4 regions of the Rahnella sp. PD12R genome follow, and region 1 is predicted to be linked to each of the others. Evidence: predicted binding sites of a transcription regulator. Region 1 holds the regulator's gene; each other region holds the start of a gene.

Region 1 (4,219 bases):
AATTCAAATACGGCGGATTCTGGGGCCATGCTGGTTACATTCAGCCGACCGGACAAACGCTGATCGCCCCGCACTGGAGCTTTATGCCGGGTACCTATCGCGGTGCCGAAGCCGGGTATAAACATGATTTTGGGGATCCGGGCGAACTGAGTTTCTCCTACATGTGGGCGGATGAATACAAATCGCCGTGGCATCTGGAGATGGATGATTTCCGCCAGAACGACAAGAAAACCGGTGTTTCCTATATCCACTCGCTGGGTGCGAAATACGACTTCAAAAATGATCTCGTGCTTGAAGCGGCTTTCGGTCAGGCTGAAAGTTACGTCGATCAGTACTTCGCCAAAGCGTCGTACAAAATTGATCTGATGGGCAACCCGCTCACCACCAGCTACCAGTTCTACGGCGCGGAAGATCGTATCAGCAACCAGAACGATCCGAACAGCCTGTATGACGGTTTGGCCTGGTTGCAGGCACTGACTTTCGGTTATACCACCGGCCAGTTCAACTGGCGTCTGGAAGGGACGATGGTCAAAGCTGAGGGGAATCAGGGTTATTTTTTACAACGCATGACCCCGACGTACTCTTCTTCTAACGGACGTCTTGATGTGTGGTGGGATAACCGTTCTGACTTCAACGCCAACGGCGAAAAAGCGGTTTACGCCGGTGTGTTATACGATCTGGCGAAATGGGATCTGCCGGGCTTCGCAGTGGGCGGTTCTTATGTTTACGCGTGGGATGCCAAACCGAGTACCAATCCAATCTATGACCAGAGCCAGCGCCTGAAAGAAAGTGCCTGGAGCCTTGATGCGCTGTACACCATTCAGGAAGGTCGCGCGAAAGGTACGCTGTTCAAACTGCATTACACCCAGTACGACAACCACTCGGATATCCCGAGCTGGGGCGGCGGTTACGGCAACATTTTCCAGGATGAAAAAGACGTGAAATTCATCGTTATCGCTCCATTCACTATTTTCTGAGGACACTAAACCGATGAATAAATTACTGATGATGGTCGTGACTTCCCTGTTACTGGCCGGTTGTGCGCCAACGGCTACGCAAACCGAAAATGCGAAACTACGCCAGGCGTACAGCAACTGCATCATAAAAGCAGAAGGCTCGCCGGACAAAGTGGCGTCGTGCCAGACCATTCTTGATGTTCTGAAACAGGAACAGGAGCACAAGCAGTTTGCCGATCAGGAAACCGTGCGTGTGGTGGATTATCAGCGCTGTCTGACGGCGCGTAAAACCGGCGATGGTCAGGCTTACGCGGCAGACTGCGGCAAAATCTGGCAGGAAATTCGTTCTAACAATTCGCCAAAGCCAGCTAATTAACAGGATGTGAACGCTGAGTCATATATTGGCGCCTGATATAAAGAAACAACAAACCCCGGCTTGCCGGGGTTTTGCGTTTTAACTCTCTGCCTGAATCGCTAACATAAAAAAACCGCCTTTCAGCGGTTAATTTATTCGGACTGACCGTGCAGATTACTGCGCAGGTTTGTCATTGTGCAAAGATTCATCTTCGCGGCAATCGCCCGCTTCACAGTGGCCGTACAGATACAGACTGTGGTTGGTCAGTTTGATACCGTGTTTCTTCGCAATCTCACGCTGACGGCCTTCAATGTATTCGTCGCGGAATTCAATAACGCGGCCGCAATCAAGGCAGATCAGGTGATCATGATGATGTTGCTGAGTCAGTTCGAAAACAGACTTGCCGCCTTCGAAGTTATGACGGGTAACGATACCGGCGTCATCAAACTGGTTCAGAACGCGGTAAACCGTCGCCAGGCCAATTTCTTCACCCATATCAATCAGTTGCTTGTACAGATCTTCCGCACTAACGTGATGACCTTCCGGCGCTTGCAGCACTTCCAGGATTTTGAGGCGCGGAAGCGTGACTTTTAAGCCGGCTTTCTTCAGTGCGGTGTTGTTGTCAGTCATGCGGATTCAGTCCTGTTACTATGTGCTAATCAAGTTGAGGCATGCAGCCTGTGGCATCGGCGGCACAAAAATTTGTCGTTTAAGGATTCTTCGTTTAAGGGAAGTGTGCCGATTCTCAAAAACGTAGCCTGTTAATAAAGATCACAAAATGCCTGTCACATTCAATTATGCAACGACTTGATCGATAGAAAAAACAGATGAACTCAGTGTACCTTGATACCACCGAAAGTTACAATTTTGTAGCGGTTAAATTGTTAATTTCAGTAATAGTTTGGCCCTTCAATTGTAGAATAAATCCTCAGGGCCAACAGGGTTTTTAGCCAATAATTTCTGAAAGGCTCAGTTCTTCTGTGATCTGTTTGACCCATGCATCAACACGTTCGTTGGTCAGTTCCGGCTGACGATCTTCGTCAATTGCCAGCCCGATGAAGTGCTTATCATCGGCCAGACCTTTTGAAGCTTCGAAATGATAGCCTTCAGTTGGCCAGTGACCCACGATCACCGCGCCGCGTGGCTCGATGATGTCACGCACGGTACCGAGCGCATCACAGAAGTATTCGGCATAGTCTTCCTGGTCGCCGCAGCCAAACAGCGCAACCAGCTTGCCTTCGAAATCTATCTCTTCCAGCGTCGGGAAAAAGTCGTCCCAGTCACACTGCGCTTCACCGTAATACCAGGTTGGAATACCGATCAGCAAAATATCGAATTTTTCCAGATCCTCTTTGCTGCTCTTCGCAATGTCATGCACCTCTGCAACATCTTTACCCAATTGCTTCTGGATCATTTTCGCGATGTTTTCGGTGTTACCTGTATCGGATCCAAAGAAGATACCTACTACGGCCATAAGATTACCTAACCTCTTGTTCTCAATGAAGTGCTCTGCATTGCAGGCAATAATAACGCAGATGATAGCAAACTCGCGCGGCGGAGAATATGTTTCAGCTCGCCTTCTTAACTGGTGGATAAGTTTATCGGGCAATCTTTTTAAGTGTTATCGCCTTCGTGTGCTTTAAATAACCTCAAACTTATTGAGGATAAAAGCAAAATTAAGAAATAATTTCCGCCACTCCTTAAGTTTGCCCGTTGAACGCCGATAGATGATGCGAGAGGAATCTCAACATAATAAAGAAATCGATGCCCGGAGAGGTGTTCAAACATGTCCGGGGGCAAACGCCTGCTGGCTACCTGTCTTGATTCTCCGCATCCCCGTCAATCCTCAGACCAGAAACAGTCCTGTTTCGAGAGAGGCATATCGTGCAGTTTTTAAAAAATATTACCATCAGGGCCGCATTATTAACGATTCTGGGCATTTTTTGCGTCATGTGGGCGAGTGTGTCTATTTACACCGTCACCTCCCTGAATACGCTCACGCAGAACACCCAAAACAGTACCGAACTGGTCAACAATATGGCGCTGATCAATAAAGGAAATGATCAGTACTTCCGTACCGTCACACGCTTAAGTCGTGCCGTGGGGCAGCTTCAGGCGGATCCGTCAAAAGGGCCGGAAATTTTTGATACGGCAAAACAGTCACTCGATGGTCTGTCACAGGCGCTGGCGAGTTTCAAAACGGCTCCGCATCCGGGATTAGATGAAGCGTCAGTTCAGGAACTGGTCTCAAGTTGGGAAAGTCTGGTCACGCAAGGCGTTACGCCGTTATATTCAGCGGCCGTTGGCAAAAATTTCGATGCCTATAATCAGCTGGCGAACGATACCGTTCCAGCGCTGAGCCGCAATTTTGGTGCCTCAATGACAAAAGTCAGCGGGCAGATTGCGGTCGATTTCGAGGCGGCGCAGACCAAATCAAACCATCTGACTTATTACAGCAAAGTTATTCTGCTGACGGCTTTTTCTCTCGGCCTGCTTATTTTGCTGCTGACCGACCGTTATCTCGTGATGGCGCTGGTGAAACCGCTGGATAAAATCCGCGATCACTTCGCCGTAATTGCCAGCGGCGACCTGACGCATTACCTGGAAGAGTTCGGCAAAAACTGCGCGGGTAAACTGATTCCGCTGCTTAACGTTATGCAGTCCAGCCTGGAAAATACTGTTCAGACCATCCGCAACTGTACCAACCACATCTATCAGGGCGCGTCCGAAATCTCAGCCGGGAATAACGATCTGTCTTCCCGTACTGAAGAACAGGCATCCGCACTGGAAGAAACGGCAGCCAGTATGGAAGAGCTGACGGCAACGGTAAAACACAATGCAGACAACGCGCATCACGCCAGCCAGCTGGTGATGGAAGCGTCTTCTACCGCGCAGAAGGGCGGTAACA
Region 2 (4,219 bases), on a different contig from region 1:
TCAAAGTGCTGCTGCACCTCGAAACCGAGCTGATGGGCACCGTGCGTGAACGCGCCGAAGATGAAGCGATTAACGTTTTCGCCCGCAACATGCATGATTTGCTGATGGCCGCACCGGCCGGAATGCGCGCTACCATGGGCCTCGATCCGGGTCTGCGTACTGGCGTAAAAGTCGCCGTTGTGGATAACACCGGCAAACTGGTGGATATCGATACGGTTTATCCCCATACCGGTCAGGCGACGAAAGCGGCGCAGCAGGTTGCCGCGCTGTGCATCAAACATAACGTTGAGCTGGTGGCGATCGGCAACGGTACCGCTTCCCGCGAGACCGAACGTTTCTTCCTTGATCTGCAAAAACAATTCCCGAAAGTGATTGCGCAGAAAGTGATCGTCAGCGAGGCAGGCGCGTCCGTCTATTCCGCTTCCGAACTGGCCGCGCTGGAATTCCCGGAGCTGGACGTATCGATTCGCGGTGCGGTCTCCATTGCCCGTCGTTTGCAGGATCCGCTGGCCGAGCTGGTGAAAATCGATCCGAAATCCATCGGTGTCGGTCAGTACCAGCACGACGTCAGCCAGAGCTTGCTGGCGAAAAAACTCGATGCCGTGGTCGAAGACTGCGTGAACGCCGTGGGTGTGGATCTGAACACCGCATCGGTTCCGTTGCTGACCCGCGTGGCAGGCCTGACCCGCATGATGGCGCAGAATATCGTGAACTGGCGCGACGAAAACGGGCAGTTCCGCAACCGCGAACAGCTGCTGAAAGTGAGCCGTCTGGGGCCAAAAGCCTTCGAACAGTGCGCGGGCTTCCTGCGCATCAACCATGGCGATAACCCGCTCGATGCCTCAACGGTTCACCCGGAAACCTATCCGGTCGTCGAACGCATTCTGGCCGCCACACAGCTGGCACTGAAAGAGCTGATGGGTGATTCCAACGCGCTGCGCGGCCTGAAAGCCAGCGAATTCACCGATGACAAATTCGGTGTACCGACCGTTACCGACATCATCAAAGAGCTGGAAAAACCGGGGCACGATCCGCGTCCTGAGTTCAAAACCGCGACCTTTGCCGATGGCGTGGAAACCATGAATGACCTGATGCCGGGCATGATCCTCGAAGGTTCGGTCACTAACGTCACCAACTTCGGTGCGTTCGTGGATATCGGCGTTCATCAGGACGGACTGGTACACATTTCTTCACTGGCGAACAAATTCGTCGAAGATCCGCACACCGTGGTGAAAGCCGGCGATATCGTTAAAGTCAAAGTGATGGAAGTTGATTTACAGCGTAAACGTATCGCCCTAACCATGCGTCTGGACGAACAACCGGGTGAAGCCCCGGCGCGGCGCTCCTCTGCACCGGCGGCAGGCAATAACCGTGATGCGCAAAAACGTCCTGCGGCAAACAAACCGGCGGGACGTAATTCCGCTCCGGCCGGGAATAATGCGATGGCCGATGCACTGGCCGCCGCGATGGGTAAAAAACGCTAATTTTTCCCTTTTCACCTTTCAAACGAAAGCCGCTGATAACCAGCGGCTTTTTTTATGTATTTTTTTTCGACACTTTTTAAACTCTGTCCTAATGAATCAATCACTGAGGTAAATCAATAAAACAGCTGCCCCACAGGCATAGCATAGCCTCGCGGTGGAGATACCCGTGAAGAGGCCAACCTCTTTTCTTTTGTCTCCTCACGCGTACTAATTATGATAACTATTCTCGTTTGTACTTCTTTGCGTATTCGCTACGCCGTCAGTTTCAGGCTGACAATTTCGCACCAGGGACAATTTCTGAGCAATTCTTTTTGCCACAATAATCGCAGTTAAGTGGGAACACCGGGCAAGGAAGCGCGGCACTGGAGGACCTTTACTCTCCTGCCGCCGTCTCCACATTTACCGGATCGCTTCGCGAGGAAACTATGCAACTTAAATCAAAATGTGCTTATAAAATTACCGGCTTTTCCCATGAGATTAGCCCGGCTTACCGCCAGAAACTGCTCTCACTGGGCATGCTGCCGGGATCATTCTTCAACATTATCCGCGTCGCGCCGATGGGTGATCCGGTGCAAATCGAAACCCGCCGCACCAGCCTTGTGGTCAGAAAGAAAGACCTCGACCTTCTCCAGCTCGAGATATTGGCCTGATCTTCAGCATCTGGCCACGTAGTCGTTTTGACCTTTTTGGGGCGGGCCGCTTTGACTCCCCGCGTTTTCCCTTTCTCACACGTAGATCTTAACGTATGAAACCATTGACTATCGGCCTGATTGGTAACCCCAACTCAGGCAAAACCACGCTTTTCAATCAGTTAACCGGCTCCCGTCAGCGCGTCGGCAACTGGGCCGGTGTAACTGTAGAACGCAAGGAAGGCCACTTCTCTACAGAAGACCATCAGGTCACGCTGGTGGATTTGCCGGGCACATATTCCCTGACGACCATTTCCGAGCAGACCTCGCTCGATGAACAAATCGCCTGCCATTACATTCTGAGCGGCGACGCGGATCTGATGATCAACGTGGTCGATGCCTCAAATCTTGAACGCAATCTGTATCTGACCTTACAACTGCTTGAGCTCGGCGTTCCGTGCATCGTCGCGCTCAATATGCTCGACATCGCTAAGATCCAGAATATCAACATTGATATCCCTGCACTTTCCGCCCGTCTGGGCTGCCCGGTCGTCGCGCTGGTTTCCACCCGCGCCAGCGGTATCAAAGAACTGAAAGCTGCCATCGATACGATCCCGCATGTCGAAAAACTCGAACGCGTGACCTATCATCCGGTTCTGCAGCAGGAAGTGGACGTACTCGCGGCTGCCATGCCGGAAAACATGGCGTTGCAACAACGCCGCTGGCTGGCGCTGCAAATTCTCGAAGGGGATATTTACAGCCAGACTCACGCGGGTAACGCACAAAAACTGCTGCCGGAAGTGAAAACGCGCCTGGCCGAACAACAGGTTGACGATCCTGCCCTGCTGATCGCCGATGCGCGCTATCAGAGCATTGCGTCGCTTTGCGCGGCAGTCAGTAATTCACACCTCACCGCGCCAAACAAACTGACGCAGGTGCTCGACCGCGTGATCCTCAACCGCTTCCTCGGCGTGCCGATTTTCCTGCTGGTGATGTACCTGATGTTCGTGCTGGCGATCAACATCGGCGGCGCGCTGCAACCGATTTTTGATATCGGCTCTGCGGCCATTTTCATTCAGGGCATGCAGTGGATTGGCTTTACGCTGCACTTCCCGCAGTGGCTGACGATTTTCCTTGCGCAGGGTATTGGCGGCGGTATCAACACCGTTCTGCCGCTGGTTCCGCAAATCGGCATGATGTACCTGTTCCTCTCTTTCCTTGAGGATTCCGGTTACATGGCGCGCGCTGCGTTTGTGATGGATCGCCTGATGCAATCGCTCGGTCTGCCAGGCAAATCTTTCGTGCCGCTGATTGTCGGTTTCGGCTGTAACGTGCCGTCCATTATGGGAGCCCGTACACTGGATGCGCCGCGTGAACGTCTGATCACCGTCATGATGGCACCGTTTATGTCCTGCGGCGCACGTCTGGCGATTTTCGCCGTATTCTCCGCCGCCTTCTTCGGGCAGGACGGCGCATCCGTCGTCTTCTCGTTGTATCTGCTGGGTATTGTCGTCGCGATCCTGACCGGGCTTTTGCTGAAATACACCATCATGCGCGGCGAAGCGTCTCCGTTTGTGATGGAACTGCCGGTGTATCACGTTCCGCATCTGAAAAGCCTGCTGCTGCAAACCTGGCAGCGTCTGAAAGGTTTCGTGCTGCGTGCCGGTAAAGTGATCGTGGTCGCCAGTATTTTCATCGGTGCGCTGAACAGCTTCTCCTTCAGCGGCCAGGCGGTCGATAATATTAATGACTCCGCGCTGGCGTCAGTGAGTAAAGTGCTGACACCGGTGCTTATCCCGATGGGCGTTCATCCGGATAACTGGCAGGCTACCGTCGGGCTGGTCACCGGTGCGATGGCGAAAGAAGTGGTCGTCGGGACACTGAATACCTTGTACACCGCCGAACACATCACCAGTGAAGAGTTTGATGCCGCGAATTTCAACCTGCTGAGCGAGCTGAACGGCGCAGTCCGGCAAACCTGGCAGGGCCTGAAAGATACCTTCAGCATCAGCGTACTTTCTAACCCTATCGAAGCCAGCAAAGGCGACGGCGAAATGGGCGTCAGTTCAATGGGCGTGATGAGCACGAAATTTGGCTCCGCGGTTT
Region 3 (4,219 bases), on a different contig from region 1:
GAGCCGTAGGGTTCACCTAAGCGGTGAGCCAGGACGTCGGCGTGACGCACAACGCTGAATGCGCTGGCGAGAATACCGACCAGCGCAATTAAATTGATGCCAACGACGGAGGCGAAGTTACTGCTGTTGCCCCAGAGGACGAGAACAATCAGGGCGGCAATAGGGAAAATCAGGGAGTATTCCTGATGGCGGGTTTTGATTTTTGGATGTTCCTGTGACGACACCATGATGATTATTCTCCTTATAAACACTCACGAAGTAACAACCGCCTGTCCCCGGTTGTCAGTAAAATGCATAGCAGCATAAAGATGTAACTCATTAAGTATAGTAGATAAATTAATCTGTTAACAGAAAATAATTGATGTTAGTCATAAAAAAATCACTTAATCAGTGTTTACAGGTAAATAATTTGCATTAACTGTGGTTTTTTCTTTACTTAACTTTGATTGTTAATATTTTAAATTTATAAATTACAGTGAGTTATGTATTGTTATGTTTTTAATGACACGAATGCGTCAGTTTATGTAAATCATCGCCATACCCACAGGGTTATGATGTGAATTTTCACATTTTTTGCCCTGAAGAAATTAAAAAACAGCTTCCTCCGGCGCGATACCCAGAGGGTAGCAGCCGGGGTGATTATTGCGCACCGGCTGCGCACGTAATGACAGTAACAAACAATTCAGTGGCGAAGATGAAGCGTATAAAAAAGGTCGATCACGATAAATGACACCTCAAAAAGTCAACATTCTTACAATGTTCATAAAATAATCACTTTATTTTCGTTTTGTGATCCCCCGCAACCTTGATTGCAACGACAGAAACGAATAAGGTTTCAACAAACACGGGAATACTAAATTTCCTAAAAATTTAAACGGCGGCCTCAGCAAAATGCCGGGCTTGTCCGATAACAGGTATAACTCGCACCCACGACAGCGGAGAACACAGCGTTAACAGCATGGCATGTTCAAAAGTAAGTGGTACAGAAGGGGGAATGAATGTTAACTCGAGATTTCCTGCGTAACGCAGATTGTAAAACAGCATTCGGTAATATCGATGAATCGATGCTACTGACCCCTGAACAACGCGCCGCCTCATTAGGTTGTGCCCTGGCGCGTCGCCCCGACAACAGCCCGGTGTGGATTTTTGGCTACGGTTCACTGATGTGGAACCCGGTCTTTGATTCCGAAGAGGCGCGTCCTGCCACCCTGCATGGTTATCACCGTGCATTCTGTTTACGTCTGACTTCCGGGCGCGGAACCCATGCCCAGCCGGGCCGTATGCTGGCGCTGCGCGACGGCGGAAAAACCACCGGTCTGGCGTTCCGTCTGCCGGAAGACAAACTGCATGAAGAGCTTGAGCTGCTGTGGAAACGCGAAATGGTGACCGGCTGCTACCGTCCGACGTGGTGTGAGCTTGAGCTCGACGATGGACGCAAAGTCACCGCGCTGGTGTTTATTATGGATCCGTCGCACCCGCAGTACGAAGCTGACACTGACTATCAGGTTATCGCGCCGCTGATTGCACAGGCCAGCGGACCGCTGGGCACCAACGCGCAATATCTGTTTGCGCTGGAAAAAGAGCTGAATAATTACGGCATGCGCGATGACTGCATGAGCGAGCTGGTTAAACAGGTGAGAATGTTGCTGTCGGTTTCACCCGGCTTTGATGTTCCTGGCCTGAGCTGATTTTTCCTGAAACACGTTTTTCCGCTGCGCAGGCTCCCTGCGCAGCGTTTCCTTTCTCCGCCGTTATTTTTATCTTCCTGAATTCAAACGATTAGCCTTAGTTTCCTGCCGTTATGATTTCCCTGTGATACTTAAAACCCCCATTAACATCCTGTTTACTATGATTTTTTAACGAAAAGTCGGTTGCATTTGCAGAACGCCTGAGCATAATCCGAATGGTTTTAATAATTATTCTCATTATCGATTGAACTTTTCAGGGAATCCTCAATGCGCGCTCAACGTGAAATTTTTCACACGCCTGTTTTCGCCCGTAAGTTGCTGCCAGTGGTGATCTCTGCCGCACTGGCGGCGGTTACGCTGCCTGCACATGCGGCCACAACAACAACACTTGCGGCTGACGCTGTTAATACGGCGTCGTCTAAAACCGGCGACACCATTACCGTCACTGCCGCACAGACCGATTTTAAAGCGGGCGGCGAGACACCGGTGCCGGCCTATCTTGACGGCGACGTCGCCAACGGCGGGCGTCTCGGCGTTCTGGGCCAGCAGGACGCCATGAATGTGCCGTTCAACGTCATCAGTTTCACCAACAAACTGATTCAGGATCAGCAAAGCCGCACGCTTGGTGATGTGCTTAATAACGACGCCAGCGTTCAGACCGGTTACGGCTACGGAAACTACGCGGAAACCTTCAACATCCGCGGGTTTGCGTTAGACGGCGAGGACATTTCCTACGGCGGCCTGTACGGCGTATTGCCGCGCCAGCTGGTGCCGATGGAACTGGCCGAGCGAGTGGAGCTGCTTAAAGGCTCCAGCGCCTTTCTTAACGGCGTTCCGCCGGGCGGCACGGGCGTGGGCGGTAACGTCAACATTGAACCCAAACGCGCCACGGATACGCCAATCAACCGCGTGACTGTTGATTACACCTCATCTTCTCAGGTGGGCGGGGCGGTGGATGTTGGTCGTCGTTTTGGTGATAACAATCAGTGGGGCGTGCGCGTCAACGCAGTGAACCGTGAAGGCGAAACGGCTGTTAATGACGAACATCGCCGCCTGACCATGGGCTCGATTGGCCTCGATTATCGCGGCGATCGTTTCCGCTCTTCCTTTGATTTCGGCGTGACTAAACAGACTGTTCACGGCGGCCGTCCGGTTGTCTATCTGGGCAATGCGACCAAGGTGCCGGATGCGCCTTCAGCGACCAAAAACTACGGGCAGGATTTTGCTTCCAGTAATTTGGAAAATGAATTCGGTATGCTGAAAGCCGAGTACGACGTGGCAGACGACTGGACCGTTTACGGCGCGGTCGGTATGAACCATGACCGTGAATACGGTAACTACAGCTCTCCGACTCTGAAAGATGACAACGGCAACGCAACCATGGGGCGCCTCACCGTGCCGTACGTCTCTGACAGCGTTGCCACGCAGGCGGGCGTTCGCGGCAAATTCGACACCGGCTTTATCAGCCACAGCGTGAATCTGGGCATGTCGAGCGTGTACCGCAAATACAAAACCGCGTACACCATGTCGGCATCGTCGATTAATACCAATATTTATGATCCGGTTGACGCCAGCTCTCCGGCTACTTTGTATGCGGGCGGCAGCATGGGCGATCCGGCACTGCGTAACCGTGTCCAGAACGTCGGCGTGTCGGTTTCCGATACCTTATCGATGCTCGACGACCGTCTGCAACTGATTGCCGGTCTGCGCCGCCAGAACGTCATCGTGAAGGATTACAGCTACACCGGCACCGAAACTGACTCCTTTGAGCAGATGAGAGTCACGCCAGCTTTTGGCCTTGTGGTGAAACCGTGGGAACACGTTTCCTTCTACGCGAATCACATCGAAGCCTTGCAGGCCGGTGAAGTGTCAGGCACCACGTACAACGGCAAAGTCGTCACCAACGGCGGTCAGGCTTCCGGCATTGAAACCTCCAAACAGGATGAAGTTGGCGTAAAAACCGACTTTGGCCGCATCGCGGGCACATTATCTCTTTATCAGATTAAGAAACCGGTCGGCATGTACCGCGCCACCGGCGACACCTATGAATACGGCACCTACGGTGAAGTCCGTAACCGTGGCGTAGAGCTGAACGTATTTGGCGAACCGGTGCTGGGCGTGCGTCTGAACGGCAGCGTGACCTGGATGAACCCGGAAATGACCCAAACGCAGGACGGCGCTTACAACGGCAAAGATGCGGTGGGTATTCCGCGTTACCAGTGGGTGCTTGGCGGCGAATGGGATATTCCCGGCGGCAGCGGTGTGACGGCGCTCGGCAAAGTGATCCGCTCCGGTTCGCAATATGCTGATGAAGAAAACAGCCTGAAAGTGGACGGCTGGACGCGTCTGGACCTCGGTTTACGTTACGTGATGCCGGTCGGCCAGAACACGCTGACATGGCGTGCCAATCTGGAAAACGTCACCAACGAGAAATACTGGGCATCCGCGACGGGCGGTTATCTGACGCAGGGCGACCCGCGTGAATTTAAGCTTTCCGCGACCTACGACTTCTGATTTTGACTCACTTCCTT
Region 4 (4,219 bases), on a different contig from region 1:
AAAGATTTAGGAGTGATAACAGCCGGGTAGAATTTTCCTTTAATAATGATGAAGGTTCTTATCATGGTCGTCTTATCGACCAAGAATTCATACATTCAGATACCTTAGAGGCTTGGGTTGGTTCTAATCACAAAGAGATTAATGATTATCAAAAAAAGGCGATCCTTCCGTTTGATAAATTATTTACAACCACCAAATTTGCCGTGTTCTCTTATTCAGGCCAAACCACACTATCTGAAAAATTCGATAACTTTTCCTATACCGAAATTAGAGAATCTCCTTTCAAGAATGCTCTGTCTTTTAGCTCTACTGTTCGCCCAAAAACCATCTCTAATTGGATAGCAATCAACCGTTCAAATGCCGCACTCGCAATGCAAGATGGTGAATGGGAAGAAAAAAATAAATATGACTTTTCGCTTAGTAGAATCACTGACTTCATTAAATCAATTTGTGATCTCGAAATTGTATTTCGTTTAGTAAGAAAACCTCGTTCTATATCTTTAGATATAAATAGCGAGACTGTGCCTCTAAATGTTTTACCTGATGGGATGAAATCTATTATTGCCTGGGTGGCAGATCTCGCCTTACGTCTTGAGGATATACCATGGGAAGAAGATTGCGATATCTTCTCGCAACCGATCATCTTATTCCTCGACGAAGTCGATATTCATCTGCACCCGAAATGGCAGCGCCGCATTCTTCCGGCGATTCAAAAATTACTGCCCAATGCGCAGGTTTTTGTTTCCACGCATTCACCGTTTGTCGTGGGTTCAGTGGAAGATGCCTGGGTTTACCGGTTGCCCGATCCGCAGCGTCTGGTGTGCCGTGATCCGCATATTTCCGAGGTGATTACGCCGACGGAATCCGCAGGCGGGAAAAGTTATCAGGTGATTCTGGAAGAAGTGTTCGGCGTCGAAGAACAATTTGATGTTGAAACGGAAGAGTTATTAGAACAGCTCCGGCTTGCAAGAAATGGTTACTTAGCTGGCACACAGGATGACAGTGAACTGAAGAAAACGGTTGAATTGCTGTTGGCCAAAAATAGCGAAGAATTGGAAGGTATTGTCCAGATGGAAATGAGACAAGTTGCAAGGCGCAAACCTAAAGGGAATTAACATGTTAAAAATTACCAGACCGGCTTGCCCGCCGCTTTTAGCAACAAGACATGCAAAGTGGGCGGATGATTTTGTGACCGCCAGAGCTGCAAATTCTAATTCGAAATTTAGCTGGCGATCCAAAAAAAGCTATCAGCAAATGCGTGAAGCGCTTTTAGCCATGACGCTGAATCATTGCGCTTTTTGTGATGGAATCATCGGCATTGAAAGCCTGGAAACTGTTGAGCATTTTCAACCGAAAAAACATTTTCCAGCGCTGGCTTATACGTGGGGAAATTTATTCCCCTGCTGCAACCGATGCCAGGAACAGAAGGGCGAGAAGTACAATCCTTCGCTGCTAAAACCCGATGACGTTCTCTACGATTTTGAACACTTTTTTGTATGTAATGATGATGGTTCGATTGAACCCTCTGCCGCTGCAACTGTGCATGATCAGGAAAGGGCGCAAGTAACGATCGACCTTTACGGGCTAAATCTGCCTGCACGCAAAAAACAACGCCGTACTCAGCAAAAGTTATATCGCAGCGGCGCACACGATCTGTCTCTGGATGATTTGCCTTACCGGTTTTATCTTGCTGGCTGAAGAATCAATGATTGAACCCTCTAAGCACTCAGTGCCTTTAGACAATTTAGGATTGTTTGCGGTTATCTGGTTCTAAGCCCTCAATAACAGGGGCTTACGCGTAGCCTTACCAAGCGTCGGGCTTAGATAATCATTTTCAATATCATTTAATTAACTATAATGATCCGACTGATTACGCGGTGCTCACAAAGACGGTGCCGCCCTACACTATGGAGACGATGAACATGAGTTATTCACTGCCATCACTGCCTTACGCATACGACGCACTCGAACCGCATTTCGACAAAGAAACGATGGAAATCCATCACTCTAAACACCACCAGGCTTACGTTAACAACGCTAACGCCGCGCTGGAAAGCCTGCCAGAACTGGCTGCGCTGTCTGTTGAAGAGCTGATTGCCAACCTGGACAAAGTGCCTGCGGACAAGAAAGTTGCACTGCGTAACAACGCAGGTGGCCACGCTAACCACAGCCTGTTCTGGAAAGGCCTGAAAACTGGCACGACCTTACAGGGCGAACTGAAATCTGCGATCGAACGCGATTTCGGCAGCGTTGATGCTTTCAAAGAAGCTTTTGAGAAAGCAGCAGCAACCCGCTTCGGTTCCGGCTGGGCATGGCTGGTTCTGAAAGACGGCAAACTGGCTGTTGTTTCTACTGCAAACCAGGACAGCCCGCTGATGGGCGAAGCTGTTTCAGGCGTTTCCGGTTACCCGCTGCTGGGTCTGGACGTTTGGGAACACGCTTACTACCTGAAATATCAGAACAAACGCCCTGACTACATCAAAGCCTTCTGGGCTGTTGTAAACTGGGACGAAGCAGCAAAACGTCTGGCTGAAGCGAAATAACTTCGCTCTGCTGCCCTTAGCGGGCACGATGTTTTCGCAAGAGGCAGGTCGGTGACCTGCCTTTTTTATGCCTCGTTTTAATGCCCCGACTTTTATGTCCTGGCTTTTATACAAAAAACGTAAGCCTGATCACTGTGTTACAGCGAATAATCCCTTCACCTTCCGCCATTTTTAGACCGCCCTCTCATTAATCAAAAATACCCCCCGACACCTATAAAGTTTCTCTTAAGTCCTGACGATAGATTGTTCACAAAGGCGTCACAAAATCGCAAATTTTATTGCATGGAATGCTTGACGGAGAACAGCAATGGGCAACGGTACGGGTCTTTCGCAGTGGATGAGTAATCTCAAAGTCGGCACCAAACTGGGCCTCGGCTTCGGGTTGGTTCTTTTGATCGCCGCGGTGATCACCGCAGCCGGAATGATTAAGTTTAATGACATCAGCCAGCGGGCCGAGAAAGTTGATTTTAGTAATCAGATGAACGCGTTACTTAATGATGCCCGCCTCAGCCGCACGTTGTATCAGCTCAACTACGACCCTGCCTATCTCAAGCAAAATCAGGACAAAATTAATGCATTGTCGCAGCTGATTGCGCAGTCGAAAGGCAAACTGGAATGGGATGCGACCAGCCAGGCCGATCTCAATCAGGTACCGGTAAAAATCCGTGAATATCAGGTAGCGCAGGACGCCTTCAAACAGGCTGTCGACAGAAAAGATGCGGTGCGTGCGAGCTGGAACCTTTCCGAAACCGAAGCCGTCGTGAAGCGCCTGCAAGACCAGTTACGCGTCGAAGATGCCGATCCGTCGATTCGTCTTTCCCTTGCGGAAGTGATTCAGAAACTGATCAGTGTGCGTTATTACGTGCGCGGCCTGTTGCTCAGCATCAACAAGGAATCTGAGGCAACATTGTTGCAGGCCATCGACGATACGCAGACCAACGCCAAAAAACTTAACGCGCTGCTGCTGCCCAATCAGCAGGCGACGCTGGCCCCGCTGATGACCGCGCTGGCGACCTACAAAAGCCACGTTGTGGCGTACATGCCCGCCTATGAAGATGAGCAGAAAAACTCGCAACTTCTTTCCGTGAAAGCCGCCGAGATGAACGCGCTGGTATCGAAAATCTTCAAAAACGAACTGAATAATACCCACAAAGATATCAGCAATGCGCAGATGATCATGATGTTGATCACGCTGATTGTCATGCTCGCCGGTATCCTGATTGCGTGGCGTATTACCCGCCAGATTGCGCAGCCGATCCGCGATACGCTGAAAACCGCCGAAGCCATTGCACAGGGTGATCTGACCGCCGCACGCACCACCACGCGCCGTGACGAATTGGGCATGCTGATGAACGCAGTTGCGGGGATGAGCCAGAATCTCAGCACGATGATTTATGAAATCCGCTCAGGCGTCTCGCAGGTTTCCCACGCAGCAGCGGAAATCGCCGCCGGGAATACCGATTTGTCTTCACGCACCGAGCAGCAGGCCGCCGCGGTTGAAGAAACGGCCGCCAGCATGGAAGAACTGAGCGCCACGGTGAAACAGAACGCCGATAACGCCCATCACGCCAGCAAACTGGCGAGCGAAGCATCGGGCACCGCCACCCTGGGCGGCAAGCAGGTCGGCGAAGTCGTCGATACCATGCAGCAGATTTCCGGCAGTTCAAAACGCATCG

What was found. Region 1 encodes Fur, which represses iron uptake genes when iron is present. Its sites were predicted from a motif close to ATAATAATGAGAACNACTATCAA; they were not measured.
Region 2: the regulator Fur is predicted to act here: its motif matches at 1,692-1,714, upstream of feoA (ferrous iron transporter A).
Region 3: the regulator Fur is predicted to act here: its motif matches at 1,910-1,932, upstream of KWG64_RS04685 (TonB-dependent siderophore receptor).
Region 4: the regulator Fur is predicted to act here: its motif matches at 1,822-1,844, upstream of sodA (superoxide dismutase [Mn]).

What each region holds. Positions count from the first base shown of each region.
Region 1 covers NZ_JAHTMS010000001.1:213,418-217,636, forward strand. Annotated here, with positions in the region: gene KWG64_RS01005 (OprD family outer membrane porin) at 1-977, shown strand, start outside; gene chiQ (ChiQ/YbfN family lipoprotein) at 991-1,332, shown strand; gene fur (ferric iron uptake transcriptional regulator) at 1,486-1,941, opposite strand; gene fldA (flavodoxin FldA) at 2,258-2,785, opposite strand; gene KWG64_RS01025 (methyl-accepting chemotaxis protein) at 3,196-4,219, shown strand, end outside.
Region 2 covers NZ_JAHTMS010000005.1:317,425-321,643, reverse strand. Annotated here, with positions in the region: gene KWG64_RS12575 (Tex family protein) at 1-1,484, shown strand, start outside; gene feoA (ferrous iron transporter A) at 1,910-2,134, shown strand; gene feoB (Fe(2+) transporter permease subunit FeoB) at 2,230-4,219, shown strand, end outside.
Region 3 covers NZ_JAHTMS010000002.1:152,497-156,715, reverse strand. Annotated here, with positions in the region: gene chaA (sodium-potassium/proton antiporter ChaA) at 1-227, opposite strand, end outside; gene KWG64_RS04690 (gamma-glutamylcyclotransferase) at 999-1,688, shown strand; gene KWG64_RS04685 (TonB-dependent siderophore receptor) at 1,956-4,202, shown strand.
Region 4 covers NZ_JAHTMS010000005.1:92,934-97,152, reverse strand. Annotated here, with positions in the region: gene KWG64_RS11570 (AAA family ATPase) at 1-1,115, shown strand, start outside; gene KWG64_RS11565 (retron system putative HNH endonuclease) at 1,117-1,698, shown strand; gene sodA (superoxide dismutase [Mn]) at 1,923-2,543, shown strand; gene KWG64_RS11555 (methyl-accepting chemotaxis protein) at 2,851-4,219, shown strand, end outside.